Anatilimnocola floriformis: one gene and its partner. The protein of the gene in region 1 interacts with the protein of each later gene in a pairwise test. Links are inferred from orthologs where the notes say so. Each region holds a gene or a part of one and is shown on either strand. Other genes may lie near its edges.

Region 1 (4,507 bases):
CCTGATGGATGTTGTTAGACGTCGGCTGGCAATCGTCCACAAGGCAGGTGCGGATTAGTTCGCCAGCAAAGATCTGCTGGCCCGCCACGAATTGCTAAAAGCGGTAGGGGTGCGAGCCCTGCCATTCCGGCAGCCGAACCGCAATTGACCAAATTCGCCCCTCTCAATAAACTTTTGGGGCTGTGCAAGTTGCGCCAATCTGAATGACCGGAACCGCACTTGGGCAAAGCGTTTGCACTACCGTCTGAAAGTATCGCCAGGGCTGGCAGGATGTCACCCTGCGCTAGCTGTGTTCGTTTTAACCGAGCGCAGCAACGCACGCAGTCACTACTCTGCGTGCTCGCAGCAATAACTCGCACAACTGATGTGATGTATGGACTTACTTGAGCGTACTTGGGAATCGTTTGGCCAGTTTTTTGGCGGCCTGCTCTCGGGGTTCGAGCGCGGGGTGACGTCCCTGTTCGGCACATCAAACGCCCGCCTCGTTCGCAAGATGGCCGGCAAGGTGGAGTCGATCAACGAGCTCGAGCCGCGGTATCAAGCTTTGAGCGATGCCGAGCTCAAGGAACAAACGAGCAAGTTCCGCGCGCGCCTCAAGGCCGGCGAGTCGCTCGACGACATTCTGGTCGAAGCATTTGCCGTGTGCCGCGAAGGTGGCCGGCGGTTCCTCGGTCTGCGTCATTACGACGTGCAAATGATCGGTGGCATGGTGCTGCACAGCGGCGCCATCGGCGAAATGGTGACCGGTGAAGGTAAGACGCTGGTCGCCACATTGCCCGCCTACCTCAACGCCATCGAAGGTAAGGGCGTGCACGTCATCACGGTGAACGATTACCTCGCCCGCCGCGATATGGAATGGATGGCCCCGCTGTACATGGGCCTGGGTCTGACGGTCGGTGCCATTCAAAGTGATATGGATGTCGACGATCGGCAGAAAGCCTATGACTGCGACATCACCTACGGCACGAACAACGAATTCGGCTTCGACTATCTGCGCGACAACATGCGTCCCGCCTCGCGCGGTGACGATCGCTATCCAAAATCGCTGCAGCAATCGCAGGGCCGATTGAACTTCGCCATCATCGACGAAGTCGACAACATTCTCGTCGACGAAGCTCGTACGCCGCTCATCATCAGCGGTCCGGCTTTCGACAACGTGGCCAAGTATGCCGAAGCCAATCGCATCGCGCTGCAGCTGAAGAAGGAAACGCACTTCACGGTCAACGAGAAGGACCACACGGTCAACTTGACCGACGACGGCGTGCGTGAAGCCGAACGGCTCGCCGGCGTCGAGAGTTTCTACACCGCGGGGAACATGGAATGGCCCCACTTGATGGACAACGCGCTGAAGGCCAACTACCTGTATCAGCGCGACGTGCGTTACGTGGTGAAGGACGGCAAGGTCATCATCGTCGATGAATTCACCGGCCGCTTGATGGATGGCCGTCAATGGAGCGATGGTTTGCATCAAGCCGTCGAAGCCAAAGAAGGGGTAAAGATCAAGGAAGAAACGCAGACGCTGGCCACCATCACGCTGCAGAACTTCTTCAAGCTCTACAACAAGCTCTGCGGCATGACCGGTACGGCCATGACCGAAGCGGGCGAATTCTGGAAGATCTACAAGCTCGACGTCATCGCGATTCCCACGAACCGCGGTCTGCAGCGGATCGAGTTCCCCGATGCGATCTATCGCACCGAGAAGGAAAAGTTCATCGCCGTCGCTGACGATATCGAACGGGTTCACAAGTACGACACCGTCGTGCTCAAGAGCGGCGAAGAGCTGGTCGGTTTGATCCTCAAGGAAACCGACGACAACGTTCAATATCAGCCGAAGGAAACGCGCGAGACCGAAACGATCGAACGTTCGAAGATCGATCACCTGGAATATCGCGGCCGCCCCGTGCTGATCGGCACGGTCTCGATCGAGAAGAGCGAACGAATCGCCGCGATGCTCGAGAAGCGCGGCGTGAAGCACGAAGTGCTCAACGCTAAGCATCACAAGCGCGAAGCCGACATCGTCGCGCAGGCCGGCCGCATGGGCGCGGTGACCATCGCCACCAACATGGCCGGCCGCGGTACCGACATCATTCTCGGCGGCAATCCCGAAACGATGGCTTGGGCTCAGCTGCAAGATCGCTACGCCACGCGTCTCGATGTGCCGCATGCCGAGTGGGATGCGCTCGTCCGTGAGATCGATGAACGCGAACAGATGAAGGCCGAGGGCGTGAAAGTCAAGGAACTCGGCGGCTTGTATGTCGTGGGCACCGAACGCCACGAAGCCCGCCGTATCGATCTTCAGCTTCGCGGCCGTTGCGGTCGTCAAGGCGATCCCGGCAGCAGCCGCTTCTTCCTCTCGCTCGAAGACGACTTGATGCGGATCTTCGCCGGCGCTTGGGTTACGCAAGTGCTCGATTGGTTGGGGATGAAGGAAGGCGAACGGATCGAACATCCGATGGTCAGCCGCCGCATCTCGGCTGTGCAGAAGAAGATGGAAGAGCGGAACTTCGAAACCCGCAAAAACCTGCTCGACTACGACGAAGTGATGGACGAGCAACGGAAGCGGATCTACCGCTTCCGCCAGAACATTCTCGATGGCGAGAATTGCCGCAACCTGATCTTGGAAATGGTTCGCAAGCAGGTGAACCAAAACGTCGAGACGTTCCTCAAGCGTGATTACGGCCCGAGCGTCTTCGCCGCTTTCGCCGGTACCCGCCTGGCCGCTCAATTCGAAGCTCGCGATTTCCTCGGTTCGGATTACAGCGCTGCCGAAGACTTCGCAATCAAGGAAGCCTGCCGCGCCGCCGAGACGCACATTCAAGACGGCCTCGATGAAAATCTGCCGGAGGGAACCGACGAGGAAGAATGGAATTGGGAAGCCATGGCCAAGATGGCGAACACTCGTTGGGGCCTAAACTTCAACGACAAGCACCTGAAGAAGGTCGGCCGCGATCACATTGCTGAGCACCTGATCGAACATTCGCATCAGGAAATCAAGAAGGTCGATCTCTCCGAAGGGAAGCCGTTCCTCGAAGACGACTTTGGTTATCGCACGGTCATCGCTTGGGCTCGCAGCAAGTTTGGCCTCGATCTGAACTACGACGAGATCAAAAATCTCGACACCAACGCGGTCAAGAAGTACGTCACCGACCAGGCCATCGCGCTCTACGACCGCAAGGAAGCAGAGTATCCGATCATGGCGGGCATTTACTCTGCCGGCGGTGGCGAACGCGGCGCGCTCGATCGCGAACAACTGGTCCGCTGGGCCAGCGAACGCTTTTCGACGCCGATCGATATCGAAGATCTGCGTAACAAGACGCAGCCCGAAATGCTGCAGTTCATGTTGCCGATGAGCCAACGCGTTCAGCAACAAGCCGAGAAGGCCACGCAAGAAGTTCGCACTCGCGTTGCCGAGATTTTCAACTCGAACAACGGCGACGCCAGCGGCAAGGTCGAGAAGCTCGCGCAGTGGGCACAAACCGAGCTCCGCTCGAAGCTGACTGCCGAAGAACTCGGCGACATGGATGCCGAAGAACTCGAACACAAGCTGCTGATCGATGTCGAAGATCGTTACCGTCTGGAAATTCGCCGGATGGAACGCTCGGTGCTGCTGCAAGTTGTCGACACGATGTGGAAGGACCATCTCTTGATGATGGATCGCCTCCGCAGCTCGGTCGGCCTGATGGGTTATGCCCAGGTCGATCCGAAGGTCGAGTACAAGCGCGAAGGCATGAAGATGTTCGAGCAGATGTGGGTCTCGCTCGACGACCGCGTGACGGAACTCGTCTTCAAGGTGGAACAGCTGAACGAAGATTTCGTCCGCAGCACATTTCCCGAAGATCAAATGGTTTCGCGTCACGACTCGGTGACCGGCGCCGATGACTCGCTCAACGAATCGATGCAGCAAACCAGCCAAGGTGGTCAGGGCGACAACAAGCCGGAGCCGATCCGTAACCGCGGCGCACGCGTCGGTCGCAACGATCCGTGTCCTTGCGGCAGCGGCAAGAAGTACAAGAACTGCCACATGCGCATGGGCGGCGGAGCCACCGTGTAGGGCGTCGGCTCCGCGTACTTAAAACGTAACCCTACTAAACAGATCCACTCCCTCTCCTCGTGTACTCACGGGGAGAGGGCCGGGGTGAGGGGCCGAGGCGGAGAGAATGCTCCCTTTGCAATTCGGCCCCTCACCCTAACCCTCTCCCCGGAGTACCGAGGAGAGGGGACAAAACAAAACATCGCCGCGAAAGGATTCGCGCATGCCATACCTACTCAACATCGTCTACCTGCTGCTGATCCTCGCAGCCTCGCCGTATCTTCTTTACAGCCGACTTCGCCACGGCAAATATCGCGATGGTTGGCGGCAAAAGTTCTGGGGCGATGTTCCTCGTCGTCGCAACCGCAAGGTTCCCTGTCTCTGGCTGCATGCGGTCAGCGTCGGCGAAGTGAATTTGCTGCAGCCGCTCATCGCGCGCTGGGAGCAGGCTCATCCCGATTGGGAAATTGTCATCAG
Region 2 (3,005 bases), 1.8 Mb from region 1 along the record:
ATCTCTTCGAGGTGGACGCTGTTTTTCTGGCCTGGATAGACGGCGATGGCTTTCATTGGTGGCGCACGGCTCCGACGAGCGAAGAGGAATTGGCAACTGGAAAGCTCGAAATTTTAGCCAATTCGTGCCGATCTGACGAGGGCGTTAGCAATGCCTGAAACCGCCGAAAAATAGAGGATTGACGGTCGTCCTAAGATTTAAGCTCTTGAATCCGCTGGTCATTCGGAAAGAGTTTTTTGGCGACTTCGATCATTTGTTCCTCATTAAAATCGAGCCTGAGCTTGTCTGGGCGTGCGGTGCATTCCTGGCCATCGAGAAGCGCCACGATCGAATTGCAGTGCAAGCAGATTAAGAAGCGCAACGTGTGCTCCCCTTTGACGAAGTCGATTCTCACTGCGTATTCCGGCGCACAACCTGTCACGCCGAGAAACCTTCGCGGCAAGACGCTGGTGCGGAACTCGTCGCGAACTTCTGCCGGAACCGCTACCCGTCCGGCGATGACCGGAAAATCCTGAGTTATGCTGCGAACATCTTCCGGATGACTGATTCGATAAGCGAGCACTTGGTCCGACTTTTGAAATGCCTCGTAGCCCAACGAGCCTCCGATGAGTTCTGGCACATCAGCGAGACCTTTCGTGTCTGCTGCAGACCTGCGTTGCCAGGCACGCGCCACAATCACAACCAGAACAGCCACGAGCATTGCCAACAGAAATTCACGTATCCCGATCCGCTTCATAGGCCACTTCCTTTTGGGCAATAAGCGCAAATTAAGCTGAATTCTGTTTCTGCTCGACCCGCCGGATGCATTTTTGCAGGAAAGCAAAATCCTTCGCATCCCACAATTCCCGCAGTTCGGCGGCCTCTTCGTAATGGTCGAGGGCTTCGTTCCAATCGCCTGCTTCTTCGTAGGCGAGCGCTTGCTGGCGGAGGTACTTAGATTTTTCCTCTTCTCGGCTGGAGATGATTTTTCGCAGCCGAGCTTCGGCCTCTGGTTTGGCGAGCGACTTAGCGGTCGTGAGAAATTCGACGGCGGCAGCAAAGGCCTGCTTGCGCAGATCGGCGGTCGATTCTTCGTCCGGCCCCGGCAGGCTCCGTTCGTAGACTTCGACGGCTTGGACATACTGCGCATCGTTCAGCAGGCGTTTGGCAAGCAATATCCTGGTGGGGAAGAGTGCATCGAACTTGGCCAGGAAGACAATGAGAATCAGGAGCCCGATCAGGCCCGGCGGAATTCGATAGCGCAGCGGCGGATGCAGGCGGGCATATTGATCCTTGCCGAGCATGCGTTCCAGGTCGGTGCGAGTGATTTCCAGAATGTTGTCGCCATCGAAGAGCACGTACCGGCCGTGCCAGTTCGCAAAGGAACCGTACGAACTCCCCACGAAGGCACATCGCCACGCAAAGCCGACGGAAAAATCGAGTTCGGTGTGTTGCTTGAGAATCGCCTTTTCCGCCGCTGGCACTTCGGCCACAGGCGCAATCACTTCATCAATGCCGAAGCGAATGGGGGCCGGTTGCGGCTGAGCACTTGCCAGTCGTCCACCGACGAGGGAGAGCAGAACTCCGCAGCAGCAGGCGAGCGTGCGCATGATCTAGCCATCCGTTGCAGAAACGACAAACGGTGAGAGCTTGGCGCGAAACCATTCGGGGATTGCCACCGACTGCGGAGGTTGGCCGGCGATGATCCGGCAGCAGACGCTGGTGATTTCGCCGGTCGCGAGTTCCTTGCCGCCGAGCACAAAGCGGAACTGATAATTCGCACTCTTCTCGCCGAGGCGGCCGATGGTCACTTCAATCTCGAGTACATCCTCGTAACGCGCCGGCACGCGAAAGTCGCAATCGGCATGCACCCGCGGCCAACTGAGTTTGCCGCCGCCAGCCTTGGCGACATCGTCCGCCATCACGACGCTCAAGCCGAGCGAGCGAAGCAAATCGTGCTCGGCTTGCTCCATGAAGCGGAAGAACGCCGAGAAATGCATAATGCCGGCCGCATCGGTATCGCTGAATTCGACACGGCGGGTGGTGCGAAAAGGAGTGGTCATATTAACCCGCACCAAAACCCGTCTTGCGATTGAGTAGCCGATCCTTCGTTGCCCACAGGCCCGCCGACGGCGTGGGGATGAAATAGATCCGCTCACCGTTGACGTCGTTAAAGCCTTCCTTGAGTTGGCCGATCGGATACTTCAGCAGCATCTCGTCTAGATTCGCGTAGCCGAACTTCACTTGCTCGACGTCGGCCTTTTCCAAGTGGCCTGGAGCGTACGTGATCTTGAAGCGGCCTTCGCTGCTGCCGTGAATCAGGTGCGCACTGGCGTGGGCCAGGTCCTGCATATCGGCGTTCTTCTTGTAGAGTTCCATCACCTGCGGCGTGCCACAGTAGCCGTACTTGCGGATGAGAGCATCGACGTCGGGCTGTTCGCCGAAACGCTTGAGGCCCGGCGCGAGAATTAGCAACTCACCGCCGTCGGCGAGCGCCATGCGTGTGCGATAGACGGCTTTGTTGGCGACCCAAGTGCTGAAAAACTCGTCGCCTTGCATGACGCAGACGACTTTTTTCAGCGGCTCGTCGAGCGTGGTGATGTTTTGGTCGCGGGCCTGACGTGCTGCGCCGAGATACGTTTCCAAATCGTCGCCGACAAAGACGCCAGTGTGCACAAGGTGGCCGGCAGGGTTGCGAGCAAGCGTGACCTGCACGTAGAAATCCGGCAGGGATTTCAAGTAAGTGTCTTCGGCATAGTTGAAGCACTGCCGCACCGGCGTAAGGAGATTGCCGAGGTTGTTCTCAATGCCGCAGCAAGCCGCGGCCATGTGCGACGTGCAAATCAGATCCTTACCGCCGAGGCCGATGAAGTAGTTCTTGTTGTGATTCGCAAAGCCGAGCACTTCGTGCGGCACGACGTGACCGATGTTGATAATGAGATCCCACTTCTCCTTCATCAGCATCGAGTTGAGCCACAGCGGAAAGGCCCAATCGGCAGCCCCGCCGGTTGTCTCCTTCACATAAT

Evidence for each region.
Region 2: the proteins of secA (region 1) and M9Q49_RS08795 interact in binary tests that used the Escherichia coli proteins (3 or more experiments, as listed by UniProt). The link is inferred for Anatilimnocola floriformis from one-to-one orthologs.

The regions. Positions count from the first base shown.
Region 1 is NZ_JAMLFW010000001.1:442,531-447,037, reverse strand. Bases 62-4,251 are described here. They hold secA (preprotein translocase subunit SecA), read left to right. Parts: upstream 62-373; coding sequence 374-4,051; downstream 4,052-4,251. Also shown: M9Q49_RS01760 (3-deoxy-D-manno-octulosonic acid transferase), read left to right, coding at 4,254-4,507. UniProt on the Escherichia coli protein: Required for protein export, interacts with the SecYEG preprotein conducting channel.
Region 2 is NZ_JAMLFW010000001.1:2,220,740-2,223,744, reverse strand. The notes cover bases 318-3,005. They hold M9Q49_RS08795 (acyl-CoA thioesterase), read right to left. Parts: upstream 2,043-3,005; coding sequence 1,593-2,042; downstream 318-1,592. Other genes in these bases: M9Q49_RS08790 (lactate racemase domain-containing protein), read right to left, coding at 2,044-3,005; M9Q49_RS08800 (tetratricopeptide repeat protein), read right to left, coding at 768-1,589; M9Q49_RS08805 (hypothetical protein), read right to left, coding at 318-736. In the rest of the region: M9Q49_RS08810 (glucose 1-dehydrogenase), read right to left, coding at 1-56; more of M9Q49_RS08805, read right to left, coding at 191-317.